DNA from 4 places in the Thermaerobacillus caldiproteolyticus genome. Region 2 is predicted to be linked to each of the others. Evidence: riboswitches for the same ligand, from Rfam matches in the RefSeq annotation. Region 2 holds a riboswitch; each other region holds the start of a gene.

Region 1 (5,209 bases), 1.8 Mb from region 2:
CGCTCATGCACTGGATTACCATAACGCGTGTAATACCGCGGATGACGAGGGGTTCCCGCCATTTCTGCGAATTCACTGGAATTATGGGCACGAAACGTAGCTGTGTAATAAATCGGCGGAGCCACTGCCCCATCATTGGTTACCCAATCATCAGCATGTACGACCAAGGTTTCGTTTCGGAGTCCTTCAAGGTTCAACTCTTCATGATTATCACGTTTGCTCATCTGCTCTCTCTCCTTTGCTTTTCTAAATACTCAACTACTAGACGATAAACACAGTTAGCTCCGATCTATACCAATCCATCTTCGTGGCAAAGAATTTAGCGTCAACCGAAATGTTCCGCTTTTTGCAAGATTTCTACACTTTTTCTCAGAATACGTAATGAAATAATCGATGAAAATATAAAGAAACTCATCTTTGATTTAAATAATGGTAAAAATCTACTCTACCATTATCTCACGGTAACTTTATGGTAGCCATTCTTATAAGTATAAAGCTTCAATCACCCCGATTTACTTGAATGAACTCTCACATCACTCCCAAGAATTCTCTCGACTTATACATATACAAGTACTAGCTAGTATTTTGGTCGGTACGGATTTCTCTTTTAATTGACAGAACTTTTTTTCATTTCGTAACTTAATAGATATTATATAATTTTTTTAAAAAAAGTAAATCGGTAGTTCTATATAAATTCAGTTTGAAATTCCGACATGTTTAACCGACACTGATCCTTGTCTATACTGCTCTACACAAGTAAATCAAGGAGCGGATGAATCATGAAGAAAAAAGGATGACAAATGACGAACAACCACAGTTGGATCACCGCTAGAAACGCAGAATGAAAAATGCGAACATAGGAAAACGGAGTGAAAAGATGCACCTGCACTAGCCGCAATATAAGCTTGAAAAGATGTATAAACCGTTGTCGTTAATGTATCGATCTTTTTCCTTTAATATTTTAGTTGTTTTAATACCTTCATCAGTAACCGGAATTTTAATGATAACTTTTCCAGTAATTTGTTCAATTATATATTCTGCCTCAGCCACTACTTCTTCAGCCTTATCGCCAAGAGCTTGAACAAACAGTTCTTTTTCATTACCTAAAATAGTTCGAATTTCTTTTAACAAATCTAAATAAGTTTGATTTTCTTTGGCTATAATTGAAGCATTAGTAGTAACACCCGAAGTCGGAAAATATTCACATAAACGTGAATTTGTTTTGTATTTGCAGAATCAATATATAATCTCATTCTAACCACCCCTATAAAATACTATGGACTACTTTATGTTTGATACTTCATCATAAAAACTGATTTTGTCTTCTGAAGAACAGCTATTTTGCAATGAAATCAACAAACTTGATTGGGAGCTATAGAGCTTCAATAGTTAATTGACATTCAGGAAGATTATCCGGAAGAAAGAATCAAACAAACAATCAACTGACCAAAAAGTAAATAAAATAAAAAAACATTGACATAATATTTATTCATCTATATACTGTTAGATAAAACTCTGAATATTAAGTTAATTTTCTCTTATCGAGAGTGGTGGAGGGACTAGGCCCAAAGAAGCCCGGCAACCTTCAAGCAAAATTGCTTGACAAGGTGCTAAATCCTACAAGTCATCTGATATGATGACTTGAAAGATGAGAGGTCAGCGCTATAAAGTTACCCTCTTCATCGGAAGAGGGTTATCTATTTGCTCATTTTTTAAATCTATATGAGATAACAGCGCCTTTAATCCTAGTATTCATATAGAATTTATAAAATTAAATTATAAGGATAGGAGGACAAAATGATAAAAAGAGTAGATTCTTGAATGCATGTAGATGTTTTACAAAAAATTCTTTGATACGCCTATAAAAAATACCAGAAAGGAGAAATCATTTTGAGCATTGTAAGTAAAAAAACTTACCCCTCTTATTTATCTGATGAGTTATCAAGAAAATTTGTACAAAATGAACGCCAAGAATTTCTTTTACATCAAGCATCAGAGCTTGCTGAACGATTTTACGAAAAAGCTGACAATATAGACAAAGAAGGAAGGTTTCCATTTGAAAATTTTCAAAAGCTAAAAGATTGTAATTACCAATCACTTACTGTTCCTAAGCAATATGGTGGAGAAGAAATTTCACTGTATGAATTTCTTCTTATGCAAGAGCGATTAAGTCAGGGAGATGCTTCCACAGCTTTATGCATCGGTTGGCATCTTGGCGTTATTTATGATCTAAGGGAAAGACAAACATGGGATAGCGAAAAATTTAAGTGGCTGTGTCATGAAATTGTACAAAATAAAGTGCTAATTAATCGATTGGCAACAGAGAATGGAACGGGAAGTCCTACAAGAGGCGGAAAACCTGAAACGGTAGCGATCAAAAGAAATGGCAAATGGGTGATTACAGGAAGGAAATCCTTTTCATCTATGGCAATAGCTCTTGATTATTCATTAGTTACAGCCACCATTCAAGAATCGGGGAAAGTCGGATCTTTTTTAGTTGACCATCGCCTTAATGGGGTTAAAGTCGAAGAAAATTGGGATATGATTGGAATGCGAGGCACGCGGAGTGATGATCTTGTACTGGATCAAGTGGAATTACCAGAAGATTCACTGGTGGAATTGGATCAATTGGAATCATCGAAAGGCAATATAGGGAGGGCATGGTTGCTTCATGTTCCAGCATGCTTTCTTGGGATTGCGATTGCAGCTAGAAATTATGCCATTTCCTTTGCTTCTGAATATCAACCGAATAGTCTGTCTAGCCCAATCAAAGATGTTCCAGAGGTTCAAAGAAAAATTGGCGAGATGGATTTAGAGCTATTAAAAGCAAGACATACTCTTTATTTTGTCGCACATCGGTGGGATACATACCCAGAAAAACGCATGGAAATGAGTGGAGAATTAGCGGCAGCTAAACATATTGCCGTAAACAGTGCCAATAAAGTCGTTGATTTAGCGATGAGAATCGTAGGAGCTAGAAGTCTACAAAAATCTAACCCACTGCAACGATACTATAGAGATGTTAGAGCTGGAATCCATAATCCGCCAATGGATGATACCGTTATTTCTTTACTCGCAAAACAAGCATTACAAAATTTCAATTAAATCTATTGTTTTTAGTAAGACATTTATGTAAAACAAGATTTTCCATTTTGCACTACACATTTAGGGGGAAGAGCAATGAAAGCATATAAAATACCATTTTTGTTTATTGCGCTAGTATTTCTTATATTGTCAGGATGCTCAAGCTTGACTCAAAAAGCAAATAGTTCAGTGACTAAGACAATTAAACTTGGAGCAACTGCTGGACCGTATAGTGATCAAATAAAGCAAGCTATAAAGCCTTATCTCGAGAAAAAAGGATATAAAGTGGAAATAGTTGAATTCAACGATTATGTTCAACCTAATATCTCTTTAGACCAAGGTGCAATAGACGCAAATGTATTTCAAAATGAAATTTATATGAAGAACTTTGCAAAAACCCGACATATGGAGCTTTATGAAGTTATTAAAGTCCCAACCGCGCCTATCGGAGTATACTCCAAAAAACATAAATCATTAGACGAGATCAAGGATGGAACGACAATAGCTTTATCTAATGAGCCGGTAAATCAGGCACGAGCTCTTGCTATGCTTGAACAACTTGGATTGATTCAACTAAAAAAAGGAATTGATCCGACAAAAGTATCAGAAAAGGATATTCAAAAATATAATAAAAAAATTGTTCTAAAACCTTTAGAACCAGCACAGCTTCCACGAGCTCTTGGGGATGTTGATTACTCTTTTATCAATGGGAATTTTGCTATCTCATCTGGATTAAAATTGAAAGATGCAGTCGCATTAGAAAAGACGCCTTCTTACTATTTAAATGGGGTTACAGTACGAAAAAAGGATAAAAACGCTAAGTTTGTAAAAGATATCATTGCAGCTTATAAATCAAAGGAATTTAAAAAATTAATTAAAGAGGATGAAGAATATAAAGGTTATGTATGGCCTGATTGGTTTAAATAAATGCAAAAACAGTTCTTTATTCCATAATTTTTAACAAAATGGGAGGAAGAGAGTGTGGCAAAACAAATTATTTTAAATGCGTTTGAAATGGCAAGTGCTATGCATAATTCACATGGATTATGGAAACATCCTGAAAGCAAGAGACAAAGAGGATATAAAGATATCGATTATTGGATTAAGATGGCAAAGCTTTTGGAACGTGGTAAGTTTGATGCGGTCTTTTTTGCGGATGTACTAGGAGTATATGATACATATCGTCAAAGTAAAGCTCCTTCTATACGTGACGGCCTTCAGTTTCCAGTGAATGATGCGGCGTTCGTTATTCCTATTATGGCAAGTGTTACGAAACATTTGTCCTTTGCTTTAACAGTTAGTACTACTTACGAACATCCCTTTAGTACCGCAAGACGTTTTTCTACTCTTGACCATTTGACGAAAGGAAGAATTGCTTGGAATGTTGTCACTTCTTATTTACCAAATGCCGCGAAAAATTTTGGTCTTCAAGAAATGATCAAGCATGACCAACGTTACGATATTGCAGACGAATTCCTAGAAGTTACATATAAACTTTGGGAAGGTAGCTGGGAAGAGAATGCATTCATTGAAGATAAACAGAGTGGTACATTAATTGATCCAGACAAAGTACATGAAATAAATCATTCAGGAAAGTTTTTTTCCGTCGAAGGCCCGCATCTTTGTGAACCATCTCCACAACGTACACCGGTAATCTATCAAGCAGGTACTTCAGAAAGAGGCAGAGAATTCGCAGCTAAGCATGCTGAGTGTGTTTTTGTTGGTGGCCCTACACCAGAAAGAATTAAATACTATACAAATGACATAAAAAGACGTGCTGAAAAGTATGGCCGTAACCCAGATAATATCAAAGTATTTGCTTTTTTAACGGTTATTGTTGGAAAGACAACGGAAGAAGCAGAACAAAAATTTACAGAATTAAATCATTTGTGGAGTCCAGATGCTTCAAAAGCTCAATTTGGTGGAGCAAGTGGCTACGATCTAGCAGAATACGAAAAAAAGGATTTAAATGATCCTTTTGAATTTAAAAATACAGAGCACGGTCATTATAAGGCAGCTTCTCTTACGAAAGATGCATCTAAAAAACTTTCGATAGGTGAAGCACTTAAAAAACTTGAACAATTAGATCGGGAGTCTATCATTGTAGGAAATCCAGAAGAAGTAG
Region 2 (5,209 bases):
AATGGCAAAACGGTCTTTTTCGAGATCACGAATGGAAACATTAATCATTCGCGCCATTTCTCCAGGATGCGGCGTTACAATCGTCGCTTGTTTTCGTTCTCTTACTATGGAAACATAATCTTTCCAGTAATATAACGCATCCGCATCAAGAACGACCGGAACATCCTGACATAGCACCTTTTGGACAACGCTTTTCGTCCCCGCTGTTCTTCCCATGCCCGGTCCTACGGCAATTGCGTCAACATCCAAGTGGACAAAATCAATTTCACCGGTAAAACAGCCGTTCATCGATGAACACGGATAATACATCACCTCTGGAACATGTGTTGCTACAACTGAATAAATGTCATCCGGTACAGCCATTGTCAGCAATCCAGCTCCGCTTCTTAAAGCCGCTTTTGCAGTCATAGTGACAGCGCCTGTCATATTTCGAGAACCGCCAATGACAAGACCTTTTCCATAAGTACCTTTATGCGACGAGCGTTTTCTTGTCGGCAGCGTTCTTACCACATCTGCTTCACTCCATAGCTTGCGAAACCCAGCATTTTTTTCCAAGGAAAGCGGAGGGATACCGATATCCACTACCATTAATTCACCATAGTAATCAGCTGTTGGGAACGTGTATGCACTTAGCTTTGGATATTGAATCGTGATCGTTGCATCCGCCTGAATAGCCGTCTCCACTCCTCCCCCATCAGCAAAAATCCCGCTTGGCACATCAATCGCATACACGACAAGCCTTTCTGCTTCGTTAACCTTGTCAATTATTTCTTTATATGGAGATCTCAATGTTCCTTTTACGCCAATTCCAAGCAACGCGTCAACGATAACGTCATAATGACTTAATTGTTCGGTAAATTCCTTCTCATTTCCTATGTAATGCTTTACTTCATATCCCGAATTCTCATAGATTTCAAGCGCTTTTTTCGCCGCTCCTTTTACTTTTTCCTTTGGCGGTACCAACCATAAATCGGTTGCATAACCATAACTTTTTAATACTCTCGCAATGACAAAACCATCCCCACCATTATTTCCCGTACCCGCTAAAACAGCGACGCGCTGAGTAGGATGAATTCGTTCCCGCAAAATTCTCGCAACAGCTTGTCCGGCATTTTCCATCAATGATTCTTCGCTCATACCGATTTGTTGAATCGTATACCGATCAATTGCGTACATTTCTGAAGCAGTAACCACGCGCATGACGTTCACCTCGCAAATTTTAATCCCCAATCAATATATACTTAACCCATTATTTCATATAAATTTTTTGTCGGTTACCAAAAACTCTAATCTCATCATATAAGTCATTTTAATTGCATAGTTACTAATTATCTAGCGTTTTCTATTTTAAGATTCTTCTTCGCCTATACGTAAAACACCTTTAAAAAATATACCATTTTTACTTATTCAACGAGCGTTTCATTCAGAATCCAAAAAGGCTGTGAGGTATTCGAAAAGAATACAAAGAAAATGTGAATAACATAGAAATTGCTATTTACCCCTTAAAAATGTTTTTGTCTTTGTGACTGAGTATTTCTTTTAATCTTTCTGATCAATGATGAGCGCTTCCCTCTTTTTGAATCCGTACTCATTCTTTATAACAAACTCCTTTTAAAAAATTTTTTCTATGATACACCAAGATTGTAAGCGATTTCTTTTTCTTTAGTCGGAAAAACGTATATTGACAATCATTTTTTTTAGAATTATGATTTATGTAAAAATTGAATACGATCAACCGCTTATCGAGAGTGACCGAGGGAACAGGCCCTATGACGTCCGGCAACCTCCTTATAAGAGGAACGGTGCCAAATCCTGCAGAATGACTTTCATTCTGAAAGATAAGTCGTGTACATAGATACCCGATGCCTCTTTCTGAATGAAAGAGGCATTTTTTCTTAACAAAAGATGCTCATGCATAAGGAGAGTAAAGTCTCTTATTGTATAAGATGAACATTAATCCTTGGTTGCCTTCTTCTCTTCATTCGCGAAAAGATGTGCACCATCTATAAATTACAAAAACAAAAATAGGAGCGAGGGATTCGATGATTGAGGTAAAGAACTTAGTAAAAGTGTATTCATCTAAAAAGAATAAGGTAATTGGCGTGGACAATGTTTCTTTAACGATCAAAAATGGTGAAATCTTCGGTATTGTCGGCTATAGCGGTGCCGGAAAAAGCACGCTTTTACGATGCTTAAATCTTTTAGAACGCCCAACATCGGGACAAGTCATCATCGATGGGGTCGATTTAACAACTTTAAATGACAAGGAATTACGCCAAGCACGCTTAAAGATCGGAATGATTTTCCAGCATTTCCACCTTGTTAGTTCAAAAACGGTATTTGAAAATGTCGCATTTGCTTTAAAAGCGGCAAAAAAGTCAAAAGACGAAATTGAGAAACGGGTGAATGAACTACTGGAAATGGTTGGTCTTGCTGATAAACGAGATGCGTATCCTTCCCAACTAAGCGGCGGCCAAAAACAACGAGTCGGAATTGCACGAGCACTTGCAAATGAACCAACTGTCCTCTTATGCGACGAAGCAACATCAGCGCTCGATCCAAGTACGACGAAATCGATTTTAGCCTTATTGAAAAAGATTAACCGCGAACTTGGAATTACGATTGTTTTAATTACTCATGAAATGGAAGTCGTCAAAGACATATGCGACCGTATTGCGGTGATGCAGGATGGAAAAGTAATTGAATTAGGAACCGTGTATGACATTTTTACGAATCCAAAAGAAGAATTGACAAAATCGTTTATTAATAGCGTTCTGCAATTTGAGCTTCCTGACCATTTGCTGAAAAAACGTACAGGAACGATTGTAAAAATTCAGTTCAAAGGTGAGATTGCCGAAGAAACAGTTGTTTCTGATATGCTTCAAACATTTAATGTAAAAGGAAATATTTTGCACGGAAAAATTGAGTACATTCAAGATATGCCGCTTGGAATTTTCATTATGGAACTTACAGGAGACCCTGATGAAATTGAACGAGCTATTGATTATATTTCCCTAAGAACAAAAGGATTGGAGGTCATTGCAAGTGCTGCTTAATTCGCTTATGAATCTAGTTCCTGAACTAAACAAAGCATTCTTGGAAACTCTTTATATGGTTGCCATTTCTCTTTCAGTGGCGATTATAGCTGGACTTCCTTTAGGAATTTTGTTATTCGTTACCGACCGCGGTCTGTTTTTAGAAAATACGACCGTTAAATCCGTTCTTGGATTTGTCGTAAATATGATTCGTTCCATTCCTTTTGTTATTTTGCTTGTTGGGCTATTGCCGCTCACCAAACTCATTACGGGAACAACAATCGGACCTACAGCGGCTTCTGTTTCGTTGTCCGTTGCGGCTATCCCATTTTTTGCTAGAATTGTAGAAACTTCTTTGCGGGAGATTGACAAAGGTGTGATCGAGGCCGCTGTTGCTGTCGGCGCCACACCTTGGATGATTATAAAAGACGTCCTCTTACCTGAAGCTCGTCCCGGCATTATGCACGGAATTACGATTACAACGATAAGTTTAGTCAGTTATTCGGCGATGGCAGGAATTGTCGGCGGCGGAGGAATTGGAGACCTTGCGATTCGTTTTGGCTATTACCGCTACGACAATACTGTTATGATTACAACAATCGTCATTTTAATCTGCCTTGTACAAATCATTCAGTTTGCAGGCGACCGCATTGCTCGTCTTGTTGATAAGCGATAAGGTCGTTGAACATACAAATATTAGGGGGATTTGTGATGAAAAAATTATCAGTCTTTCTAGTTTTATTGTTATCCTTCGGGCTTCTCGCCGCCTGCGGAAGCAAGGAAACAACTTCTAATTCTACAGAGAAAAAAGAACTTACGATTGGGGCTACTTCCGGTCCTTACAGCGACATGGTGAATAAAGCGATTAAGCCTATTCTTGAAAAGAAAGGCTATAAAGTAAAAGTTGTAGAGTTCAGCGATTACATACAACCAAATATAGCTCTCGCTAATGGTGATTTAGATGCCAACCTATTCCAGCACAAAATCTATATGGAGACATTCGCAAAACAACATCATCTTGACCTTTCAGAAGTGATCGTCGTTCCAACTGCGCCAATGGGGATTTACTCAAATAAATTTAAGTCACTAGACGAAATTAAAGAAGGCAGTCAGATTGCTATTCCTAACGATCCGACAAACGCAGCAAGAGCGTTCTTAATCTTACAAGATGCAGGATTAATTAAGCTCGACCCAGCCGCAAACCCATTAACAGTCTCTGAAAAAGATGTAAAGGAAAATGTAAAAAAACTTCAGTTTAAGCCAATCGAAGCAGGTCAATTACCTCGTGCAGTACAAAGTGTTGATTTAGCTGCCGTTCCTGGAAACTACGCATTAGCAGCAAAAATGAACCTTCTTGACGCACTTGTATTAGAAAAAATGCCTGATAAATACCGCAACCGTGTTGTCGTAAATACAAAAGATCTGAACAAGCCATTTGTGAAAGATATTAAAGAGGCGGTTGAGTCAAAAGAGTTTGAAAAAGTCATCGATGAACAATTTAAAGGCTTCGGTAAGCCAGAGTGGATGTTAAAACGAAAACATTAAATCCATATTGCGAAACGCCGCTCCTTTAGCGGCGTTTTATCTAATCTTTTAAAAGGAGGAATAAAAAGATGGACATCATCGAAGTTCGCGGTGCTCCTAACTATTATGTATGCGAAAGCGGAGCTTTAACTCATCTCGAAACTTTATTACAAAAACATGGTTTTAGAAGTGGTTTTGTCATTTGCGGAGAACGGTCATGGAAAGTGGCCGAGCCATATTTCCCTAAAAACCGTAAATTCACTTATTCCTTTTTCCCATATAAGGGAGAATGTTCATTGTCTGAAATCGAACGGTTATCTACACTTTGCGTTCATTTTGATGTAATCATTGGAATCGGCGGCGGAAAAGTGCTAGATTTGGCGAAAGCAGTTGCCAATCAAGTCCAGCTTGATGTGGTATTAATCCCAACTCTCGCTTCTACTTGTGCAGCTTGGACACCTCTTAGCGTGATTTATGATGAAAATGGGGCATTTATTCGCTTTGATATTTTTCCAAAATCAACGTTAATGGTTTTAGTTGACACAAGAATATTGTTACACTCACCAGCCGCTTATCTCCGAGCAGGGATAGCTGATACGCTTGCCAAATGGTATGAAGCTGATTGTATCATTCGTCAAGTAAACAACCCT
Region 3 (5,209 bases), 1.1 Mb from region 2:
GTTCAGCGATACATTCTTGAACTAATGTCACCGCTTGGCTCATTGCTGCTCCTCCAGCAAATGCCGCGGCTACACCGCAAGTCTCCAAAATTTCCTGTTCCGATGCACCTTGATCAAGGCAACCTTTTGTATGATAAATCGTGCAATACTCATCTTGGGTAGCCAGACTAATTCCAAGCGCGATGAGCTGCTTTTCTTTTTTCGATAATGCTCCTTCTTCAAAACAAGCTTCCGTAAAGGCATTAAAGCTTCTAGCGATTTCCGGCAATTTTTGCGTAAACGTTCCCAACCCTTCTTTGTAATGTTGTAACGCCGCTTCTGTCGATGTATAGCTTTGCTGATTCACTACAAACACCCCTTCGAAAGAATCATATCGCTGTTAGTATGCTTAAAGGAAAAGGAGATTAAACAAGCGAATTCAAATATAGTGAAGTGAAGACAAAATGATGTTGGACAAATGGATATCAATGTTTTTAATGATGCTCCTTTATGTTATATTCGCTCTCGGTTCACTAATGTTTACCGACATTGCGGTAATTGTGATTTCTGTACAATGTTCAGTCATCATTATTACTTTATTAATCGCTGTTCTTGAAAAACTGCCGAAAAAGAAATAACGGAAGCAAAACTGCTTCCGTTATTATTTTTGTGCCGCTGGAATAACTGCACCTTTATATTTTTCTTTAATAAAGTTTTGAATTTCTTTCGATTGAAGCACTTCTACAAGCGTTTTGATTTCTTTGCGGTTTTCATCACCTTTACGTACCGCAATGATATTGACGTATGGGTTGTTTTTTGGCGATTCGACTGCGATTGGATCTTTCGCAGGGTCTAAACCAGCATCTAACGCATAGTTTGCGTTAATGACCACCGCATCGCCTTCATTGTTTTTATAGATTTGTGGTAAAAGACCTGCATCAACATCTGCTTTAAATTTCAATTTTTTCGGGTTTTCGACAATATCTTTAACCGTTGCTTTTGTTTTATCTACACCTTCTCTTAGTTTAATAAGTCCTTTTTCTTCCAACATTGATAAAATACGACCATGGTCTGCAACAGAGTTGCTCATAATGATCGTTGCGCCTTTTGGTAGTTCTTCAAGGCTTTTGTGCTTTTTCGAATAGATACCGATTGGTTCGATATGAATGCCACCTGCATTCACGAAGTCATAACCGTATTCCTTTTTCTGAGATTCTAAATAAGGAATATGTTGGAAGTAGTTCGCATCAATTTCTTTATCCGCCAATGCTTTGTTTGGCAATATATAATCTTGGAATTTTACGATTTTAAGATCAATTCCTTTTTTCTTAAGAATTGGCTTTGCTTGTTCTAAAATTTCCGCGTGTGGAACGTTAGAAGCACCGACGACTAATTTTGTTGTTTTTCCTTCTTTACTTCCTTCAGCATTGTCATTGCTGCCGCATGCAGCAAGCGCTAATACGAGCACAGCTGCAAATAATGCGCTAAGCCATTTTTTCATACTATTTTCCCCCTTTTTATCGTTTATCTATTTTAGAAGTGACAAAGTCACCAATAAACTGAATGACAAAAACAATGACTAAAATAAGAACGGTAGCCACAAATGTAACATCGTTATGGTTGCGTTGGAATCCCTCTAAATAAGCAAGGTTTCCAAGTCCACCCGCACCGACAACGCCAGCCATGGCTGTATAGCCAACAAGAGCAATCGCTGTCACCGTGATTCCGGAAACAAGAGCCGGCAACGATTCCGGAAGAAGCACTTTCCAAATAATTGTCGCTGTTGTCGCTCCCATCGCTTTTGCTGCTTCAATGACACCTTTATCAATTTCTCGCAACGCAATCTCAACCATGCGCGCGTAAAACGGGGCAGCACCAATAATAAGTGCTGGCAATGCCGCATTCGCACCGAGAATCGTACCAACGACAAGCTTAGTAAACGGAATCAATAAAATAATTAAAATAATGAACGGAATAGAGCGAAAAATATTCACAAACGCCGCAATAATCGCATTCGCCAGCCGATTCTCCCATATATTCCCCTTTGAGGTTAAAAATAATAAAAGACCAAGGATAATACCTAACACAAACGTTGCAACAACAGCAATACCAGTCATATAAAGGGTTTCTACTGTCGCCGCCCAAATGGTATCCCATTGCACATTCGGTAAGAGGCTATTGAACATCGGTAATCACCTCCACCCCAACCTGTTGTTGGCGAATATAATCAATCGCTTTTGCTACTTCCTCATCTGTTCCATCAATATGCACGAATAATACCCCGTACGAACCTTGATGGGTCTGCGAAATTTTCCCTTGAAGGATATTCACGTTTACTTGGAATTGACGAGTAAGATTCGCTATCAATGGCTGCTCAGCTGCCTCGCCAACAAAGGTTAATTGAATCACGTTCCCTCTCGGATATTTATCTATTAAATGAGCAATCGTTTCTTTTGTCTCTTCCGGTTCAATGACTTGTTGAACGAACCGTTTTGTAATTGTCTGCTTTGGTTGACGGAACACTTGAAGCACTTCGCCTTGTTCAACAATCTTACCGTTTTCCATGACGGCTACACGATCACAAATTTTCCGAATAACGTGCATCTCATGAGTGATGAGAACAATCGTCAAACGAAGACGCTGATTAATATCTACCAATAAATCGAGAATGGAATCTGTTGTTTGTGGATCTAGCGCTGATGTCGCCTCATCGCATAATAATACTTTTGGATTATTCGCCAAAGCACGGGCGATGCCGACACGCTGCTTTTGGCCGCCGCTTAATTGTGATGGATAGGCATTTTCACGTCCTTGCAAGCCAACAAGCTGAATGAGCTCGTCCACGCGTTTTAACCGTTGTTCCTTTGGAACTCCTGCAATCTCTAATGGAAACGCAATATTTTCACGCACGGTTCTTGACCATAATAAATTAAAATGTTGGAAAATCATCCCGATTTCTTGACGAGCTTCGCGTAATTCTTTCCCCTTAATATTGGCAATATTTCGATCAGCAACGATGACATTTCCCTTCGTGGGCTTTTCTAGTCCATTTAACATACGAATTAACGAACTTTTTCCAGCTCCACTATAACCAATAATCCCGAAAATTTCCCCTTCTTTAATGTGCAAGCTCACATCATCGACAGCTGTTACTGAACCGTTGCTAGATTGATAAATTTTCGTTACATTTTCTAATGTAATCATTTGCTTCTCACCTTCCTTTTCTTCACAGCTGCTTCCTATCTTCGCCGACATACTTAAAATAAAAAACCTTTCTGCTCAAGAGAACAGAAAGGCATTATCTCCTATTCTGTCTCTTATCTCTCAAAGCAATCGCTTTGTGTGAATTGGCACCATTTCAGCAAAAATGCTGACGGTTGCCGGGTTTCATTGGGCACATCCCTCCACCTCTCTTGATAAGAGCACTGAACGCGCTTTATTCAATTAAAACTTTAATCAGCTCAAGTAGTTTTATAAATTACAAGTGTGATTTTAACATGCATGAAATAAAGTGTCAACAAAAACTTTGATCATCGATACAAAGACAAATCCGAGGCAACTTCAGTAGCGGCTTGAATTGCCTGTTCCAAATCTTCAATTAAATCATCCACATTCTCAATTCCAACAGATAAGCGAATCAAATCTTCAGTAACGCCAGATGCTTTTAAATCTTCTGCACTCAACTGCTGATGCGTCGTGCTTGCCGGATGAATAATTAAACTTTTCGCGTCACCAGCGTTGGCTACATGTGACCAAAATTTCACGTTGTTAATCAGTTTTGCTCCTGCTTTCCGGCCACCTTTAATTCCAAAAACAACGACTGCACCAGCTCCTTTTGGCAAATATTTTTCTGCTAAATCTTTAGACGGATGTTGCTCATGTTCCGGATAAAGCACCCATTCTACAGCTGGATGACGATCTAAATATTCAACAATTGTTCGCGTATTAGCAATATGTTCTTTCATACGCACATGTAATGTCTCAAGACCACAAAGTTAAGCTGAAAGGCATTGAAAGGACTAATGGCTGGGCCTAAATCACGCAATAGTTATACTCGCGCCTTAGCAATATCGGCGGCAGGTCCGAACGCTTCGGCATAAACAAGATTATGATAGCTCGGATCCGGCGTTGTAAATTCAGGGAATTTTGGTGAGTTCCAATCAAAATTTCCACCATCGACAATAATCCCGCCAAGCGTTGTTCCGTTTCCAAGTAACCATTTCGTTGCTGAATGAACAACAATATCAGCTCCATGCTCAATCGGTCTGCATAAATAAGGAGTCGCAAACGTGTTATCGATAATAAGTAGGATGCCTGCTTCATGAGCAATCTCAGCTACGGCTTCAATGTCTAATACATGCAGGCTCGGATTGCCGATTGTTTCGGCGAAAATCGCTTTTGTATTTGGCGTGATTGCCGCGCGAAAATTTTCCAGATTAGCTGGATCAACAAAATGCATCTTAATACCGTACTCTGGCACCGTGTTGCAAAAACCGGTTGCCGGGCTTCATCAGGCCAGTCCCTCTCCGCCTTTCTTGATAAGAAATGTATAATCGTTTTATTTTTTCGAATTGTACCACGCCATTTTCTTTTCGTTAATTATTTTCTTAATATTAAAAACCTTTAGCGAACAAATCGATAAGGCTTCGCTAAATGAAAAATTGATTCTAAAAGAAGTATATGCCGAAAGCTTCCCACAACGGACAACTCTTTCAGGCGCATTTGTTGCTGTAATTTTAATTCTCCAGTTAAAAGCGCTTGAATCGCCTCTTCTGAACCCCGAATCGTTAATAGTCTTTTTTCATCTACATTTTTTTCCTCTTCCGTACCGTTTTTTGAAATAGCAAAAATAACATTCTCGTTCTCACATTCAAACTGAATATATACATGCTCCTCAGGCAAAAGCGGTAATAAATGATGTAACGTTTGAATCCTTTCAATGAATTGCTGAATAAGACTATAGATCCCCATTGTTTTACCAACCTCCCCCATTAGTCTCTTACATGTACATTCCATGAGAAAGCGCATGAATCCTTTGCTAACTTCTCGACAAATGACCAATAAAATATACAAATTAAACCACAAACTCTATACGTATTACTGATATTTCCTGAGAAATATGTGAAATAAAGGGTTTTTATGTCGAATTTTTCTATATTTTTTTAAAAAAAAGCTGCCCGAAAAGATCACGAAAATGTGATTTTTTCGGACAGCCTTATCTTTCGTTCAT
Region 4 (5,209 bases), 1.2 Mb from region 2:
TAATCACCAGTTTGTTATGGGGCGGGAATTTTGTCGCCGGTAAATTTCTTGTCGGTCATGCGACATCGTTCGTTTTGCCGGAAATGCGTTGGTTTGTAGCTGTCTCCTTCCTCGTTCCGCTCGTTTGGTGGAAAGAAAAACAGTTGTCGTTTCCAAAACAAGTGCTTTTTCCGCTTGATGGAACTTACCGGTGTTGTGTTATTTAATCTCTTGATGTTTAAAGCGCTTGCCGATAATGTCGGGCTGTTGTCCACATTAAATCCCGTTTCAATTGCGGTGGTTTCTTATTTTATCGGCAAGGAAACATTGACGCTAAAGCAAAAAATCGCGATGTTCATTTCGTTTGTCGACGTTATGATCGTCATGGTTCATGGTAATTGACAAACACTCTCTCATTTTCAATTGAATATCGGAGATGTATTTATGCTAGGACCGTTGCGGTATAGGGGCTCTATTCGTTGTTTGCGAAACAAGCAATGCAGTTTGTTTCTGCATTCAAGGCAATGTTATGGCCGGGCATCTTCGGCGCAGCGATACTCGCGCCGTTTCCCGTTTCCACTTTCACCGTTCACGAATCTTCGTTCTCTTTTTGGCTTGCCCTTCTATATTCCAGCGTAGGTGCTACCGTGTTGGCAATGATGTTTTGGAATATCAGATTCAACATATTGGCATTACAAAATCGGGAATGTTCTTATTTTTACATCGATTCTTGCCTATATTACTGCAAGAATCGATGTATCCTTTGCAATTTATCGGAAGTATGATTGTCATTGCTGGGGTCATTCTTTTTACTGCGAAACCATTACATCACCCCTCTTCCGATTAAGAGGAAGAGGGATGGTTGTTACGCGTTGATTCCTTCTTTTTCGTAAATCGGCACCCATCCTTCTGTTGTGACAAAAATGCGAATCGCGACTACGCGGCGATCTTCTTGCAATGTAAAATAGTGGCGTGTATTTTCTGGAACGGAAATTAAATCGCCAGGATTTAATTCGACATCAAAAAATTTTCCGTCTTTTCCTTGAATCGCAAATACGCCGTGGCCGCTGACGATAAAGCGCACCTCATCATCTGTATGATGATGTTCGCGCTTAAAGTTTTCGAGCAATTGATCTAGGTTCGGTGTATTTTCGGATAAGGAAATAACGTCTTGCGCTTTATAGCCGCGGCGTGCAGAAATATCTGCAATTTCGTCTTTAAATGTCTCTAAAATTTCATTTTTTTCTTCATCCGTAAGCAAATATTTTTCGCGTAAATGTTCTGGGAGTTTGTTGATATCCCATTTTTCGTAAATAACCCCTTGCTCCTCTAAAAATTTGACTACTTCTGCTTCAGTGGTAATTCTTTCATTTGTTTCATGAAAACGAATCGTTGCCATCTTCTCTTCCTCCTAAAAATTTTTTTATAAAAAAGGGATTTTAGGCGAACGCCTTTGCTCCCTTTAGCAACAGTAGCTTGATGTGATAGCTAAATAAAAACTCGCACGCTTCTAAAAATTTTTTTGCTTCAAACGCATTTCGCCCCCATACAGTAATGCCGTGATTACGAATGAGAACCGCACCTGCGTCATCGTTAACATGTTGGGCAAACTCTTTCGCCAGTGTCGGAATATGGGCGTAATTGTTAATAATCGGAATGCGAATAACAGCATCTTCTTCCCAAAGACCGAACGCCTTAATAATTTCTTGTCCGGTAAACACGACTTCCCCGTTGTCACCGTATAATTCGGAAATGACGTTATTATCGATCGTGTGGACATGGAGGCTGCAGCCTGCGTTTGTTTTGTTGTAAATTTCCACATGCAAAAGCGTTTCCGCTGATGGTTTCAAATGCGTTTCTTCCGATGGATTACCGAGTGCATCCACAAGAAGAAAATCTTCATCAGTTTGCTTTCGTTTATCTTTTCCGCTCGCGGTAACAAGAAAGGTGAGCGGATCATCGGTTACTTTGATCGATAAGTTACCGCTTGTCGCAAAGAACCAATCGCGGGCTGCTAACTCCGCCTTCACATCAGCAAGCTCCCTCCATTTTTTCACAAGAGAACTCATACTCTCACCTCCATCTTCTCAAGAACATCAATCACATCAAAAAACGTTGTAAATGGTGTATGGGAAATACTAAGTTCATTGCATTTTTCCAGTAAGAAATCGCGAGCAATGACATGATCGGCTAATTTTGCCGCTGCCAAATCGGTAATGGAATCGCCGATGACGATATTGAATGCATCAGGTTTTGATAGCTTCCGTAACAGCGATGGTTTGCAACAGCCACAACCGTTATGACAATGCTCATCGCACGAATATGGCCAAACAATTTGAATCGTTTCCCCGCTAAAATCGGAACCGTTGCAGAAAATGAATTCTTTTTCGATAAGCCCGTCAAGAAGCGGATAGACGAAAAAGTCGATGCCACCGCTCACGACATACAGAGGAATGCCGTGTTGTTTTGTAAAAGCGACAAATTCACGAAAGCCGTCACGGATACGTGCCGTTTGTAAAATAAAGTCCGTAATCTCTTCCTTCAATCTCGAAGGAAGAAGGGAAAACATTTTTCCGACACCTTCTTGAACGGTCAGGCGCTGTGCTAGTACATCGTCTTTTAGCGTTTCCCATTCTGGCGGGGCAAACTGTTTCATAATCGCGACGATATTGTCGCTATTTGTAATCGTTCCGTCGAAATCGCAAAAAAGGATTGGCTTTTTCATGCTGTCACCTCGTGAGCACCCCATAAAGCAATTGCCTTTTGCAGTGCCTCACTATCTTTAGCGGCATCTTGAAGCGGTCTTCCTGCTAACACCGCATCAATGGCTGCGCAGAACGCTTTTCCTCCGCCTTCTGCTCCATCCGGGTGACCATGTACCCCGCCGCCTGCATTAATAACACTGTCGATGCCGAAATCGCGAATTAAAAGCGGTACTAGTCCCGGATGAATCCCCGCTGACGGAACCGGGAACGCTCGTTTCAATTGCTCATCTTCCTTCGTTAACTCAGCAGCAATGCCAAGCGCTTCTCCTCTATCAAGGGCAACGCTTCCATACGGTGATGGGAAAAGCGCAAAATCTGCTCCAGCAAGACGAAGCAATTTCCCAAGCAATAGCGGGCTCTTGATTCCATAAAATTCCGATGGTGTTAGCGCGCCGCTGATTGCCGGATGCGCCATAATTGGAATTGAAATGTCCTCATCTTCACGCAAACCTTGCAATACATCTAATCCATAAGCGAACACGTTAAAAAGAAGCACATCGGCATCTAGCTCCACTGCCCGCTTCGCTTTTTCTTTCAACTCGAACGTTTTCCCTGTTAAATTGACAGCGTACAATGTTTTCTTTCCCGTTTTTTCGTATATATCGTTTAACACCGCTTTTCCGGCAGCGATTCGCTTTTCAAACGGAGTTAAGTCATTTTCAAACAAAATTTCGTCATCTTTGACAAGATCAACTCCACCGAGTGCCTGTTGTTTTAACTGTTCCGACAAATAATGCAAATCGCGCCCGATAACGCCTTTAAAAATGCTCATGAGAAGCGGGCGATCATACACGCCAACTTTTTCGCGAATCCCGTCAATTCCAAAGCATGGACCAGGAAACTGCTTTTTCAATTCATCGGAAAATGTCATATCGATTAGCTTCACTTCTCCATCGAGCGATAGCTTGCCAAACACCGTTGTCAATATCGCCGGCAAATCAGCACTGAAATTGACGCTTGGATAAGCAATACGGACAAGCCCTCGCTTCACGCGTTTGCCAAGATACTCATTCACCCGCTCACTTTCTTCTATCTGTGTGACGCTGACGACAACCCCTTTATGTTTTCGTAATTGTTCTTGCTCTAACAGCGGCAAATCGGTCCAAGAACCAACGGTAAGGCCAAGAGCAATCCCTTCTGCTTTTTTCTCTAAATCTTTCTCATCATAAATGAGATATGTGGCAATTACTTGACTCATCATCTGTCCCTCTTTCTAAGCATCAATAAAAAAACCTCTTCATAAGAAGAGGCTAGATGTTCAGACTCTTCTTATCTCTCAGCATATCGCTGCAAGAATTAGCACCGTGCTTAACAACTGTTAAGTCGGTTGCCGGGCTTCATTGGGCTCGTCCCTCCACCTACTCTTGATAAGAATGCTTGAATCATGTATTCACTTTTCGAAATTTTCGCGGTAGTAAATTTAATTTGAATTATGACAGGGATTTTCAACTATGTCAATCATTTTTTTACGGCATGGAAAAGACCAAGCTTGGCAACGCGTTGTGCAGCTTCTTCTAAGCGCTCTTCACTCGTCAATAGACCGACGCGTACATACCCTTCTCCATGTTCCCCAAATCCGATTCCTGGGGCAACAACGACATGAGCTTTTTCAAGCAGGAAATCAGCAAATCGCTCCGATGTCCAGCCGTTCGGTACAGGTAACCACGCAAAAAACGAACCAGCTGGTGCTGTGACATCCCATCCGATTTGTTGAAGCGCCTTTACAAGTGTGTTCCGTCGCGATTCGTATAACGAAACAAGCTCTTTTACGCAATCTTGTGAAGAAAGAAGCGCGGTTGCTGCCGCCTCTTGAATCGCACCAAACAAGCTGACGTATAAATGATCTTGCAACAAGTTAATCGCTTCAATCACACTTTCATTCCCAACGGCAAATCCAACGCGCCAACCAGCCATATTATACGTTTTCGAGAACGTATAAATTTCAATACCGACGTCTTTGGCCCCTTTCGCCTGAAGAAAACTGATCGGTTTTTTCCCGTCAAATCCGATCGCTCCATAAGCAAAATCGTGTACGACGCAAATATCGTGTTTCGCCGCAAACAAAGCCGTTTCCTCAAAAAACTCTTTTGTCGCCACCGCACCGGTCGGATTGTTTGGATAGTTTAAAAACATTAACTTTGCCTTTTCCACTACGTCTTTCGACAGCTCACCGTAATCCGGCAAAAACTTGTTTTGCGCGCGAAGCGGCATCATTGCCATTTCTGCTCGCGCTAAAGCGACACCCGACCAATAATCCGGATACCCCGGATCTGGAACGAGAACGACATCCCCCGGATTTAATAAACATTGTGGAATCTCCACAAGCCCTGCTTTTCCCCCAAATAAAATAGCGACTTCTTTTTCCGGGTCAAGCTTCACCCCATATTCGCGTTCATAAAAGGCAGCGACCGCCTCTTTGAAAAACGAGTAACCGCGAAACGGCGAATATTTATGATAACGCGGAT

Evidence for each region. Region 2 has a riboswitch for S-adenosylmethionine ahead of ISX45_RS07700 (methionine ABC transporter ATP-binding protein). Riboswitches for the same ligand answer to the same signal wherever they lie in the genome.
Region 1: linked by a shared signal. The riboswitch ahead of ISX45_RS16740 (acyl-CoA dehydrogenase family protein) and the one ahead of ISX45_RS07700 (methionine ABC transporter ATP-binding protein) in region 2 are both predicted to bind S-adenosylmethionine.
Region 3: linked by a shared signal. The riboswitch ahead of ISX45_RS13395 (methionine ABC transporter ATP-binding protein) and the one ahead of ISX45_RS07700 (methionine ABC transporter ATP-binding protein) in region 2 are both predicted to bind S-adenosylmethionine.
Region 4: linked by a shared signal. The riboswitch ahead of mtnW (2,3-diketo-5-methylthiopentyl-1-phosphate enolase) and the one ahead of ISX45_RS07700 (methionine ABC transporter ATP-binding protein) in region 2 are both predicted to bind S-adenosylmethionine.

The regions. Positions count from the first base shown of each region.
Region 1 is NZ_CP064060.1:3,324,986-3,330,194, reverse strand. Features, by position in the region: gene ISX45_RS16750 (trans-sulfuration enzyme family protein) at 1-224, opposite strand, end outside; gene ISX45_RS16745 (transaldolase family protein) at 889-1,161, opposite strand; SAM riboswitch class I at 1,536-1,655, shown strand; gene ISX45_RS16740 (acyl-CoA dehydrogenase family protein) at 1,891-3,105, shown strand; gene ISX45_RS16735 (MetQ/NlpA family ABC transporter substrate-binding protein) at 3,181-4,011, shown strand; gene ISX45_RS16730 (LLM class flavin-dependent oxidoreductase) at 4,066-5,209, shown strand, end outside.
Region 2 is NZ_CP064060.1:1,570,225-1,575,433, forward strand. Features, by position in the region: gene ISX45_RS07695 (NAD(P)H-hydrate dehydratase) at 1-1,200, opposite strand, end outside; SAM riboswitch class I at 1,737-1,845, shown strand; gene ISX45_RS07700 (methionine ABC transporter ATP-binding protein) at 2,043-3,056, shown strand; gene ISX45_RS07705 (methionine ABC transporter permease) at 3,046-3,711, shown strand; gene ISX45_RS07710 (MetQ/NlpA family ABC transporter substrate-binding protein) at 3,747-4,580, shown strand; gene ISX45_RS07715 (iron-containing alcohol dehydrogenase family protein) at 4,649-5,209, shown strand, end outside.
Region 3 is NZ_CP064060.1:2,647,688-2,652,896, forward strand. Features, by position in the region: gene ISX45_RS13375 (carboxymuconolactone decarboxylase family protein) at 1-346, opposite strand, end outside; gene ISX45_RS13380 (hypothetical protein) at 444-617, shown strand; gene ISX45_RS13385 (MetQ/NlpA family ABC transporter substrate-binding protein) at 641-1,480, opposite strand; gene ISX45_RS13390 (methionine ABC transporter permease) at 1,497-2,165, opposite strand; gene ISX45_RS13395 (methionine ABC transporter ATP-binding protein) at 2,155-3,183, opposite strand; SAM riboswitch class I at 3,294-3,402, opposite strand; partial or broken gene ISX45_RS13400 (O-acetylhomoserine aminocarboxypropyltransferase/cysteine synthase family protein) at 3,510-4,471, opposite strand; gene ISX45_RS13405 (SCP2 sterol-binding domain-containing protein) at 4,603-4,950, opposite strand.
Region 4 is NZ_CP064060.1:378,046-383,254, reverse strand. Features, by position in the region: gene ISX45_RS19840 (EamA family transporter) at 1-206, shown strand, start outside; gene ISX45_RS19835 (hypothetical protein) at 196-381, shown strand; gene ISX45_RS19370 (hypothetical protein) at 644-826, shown strand; gene ISX45_RS02050 (1,2-dihydroxy-3-keto-5-methylthiopentene dioxygenase) at 845-1,378, opposite strand; gene ISX45_RS02045 (methylthioribulose 1-phosphate dehydratase) at 1,419-2,048, opposite strand; gene ISX45_RS02040 (2-hydroxy-3-keto-5-methylthiopentenyl-1-phosphate phosphatase) at 2,045-2,704, opposite strand; gene mtnW (2,3-diketo-5-methylthiopentyl-1-phosphate enolase) at 2,701-3,942, opposite strand; SAM riboswitch class I at 4,011-4,118, opposite strand; gene ISX45_RS02030 (pyridoxal phosphate-dependent aminotransferase) at 4,203-5,209, opposite strand, start outside.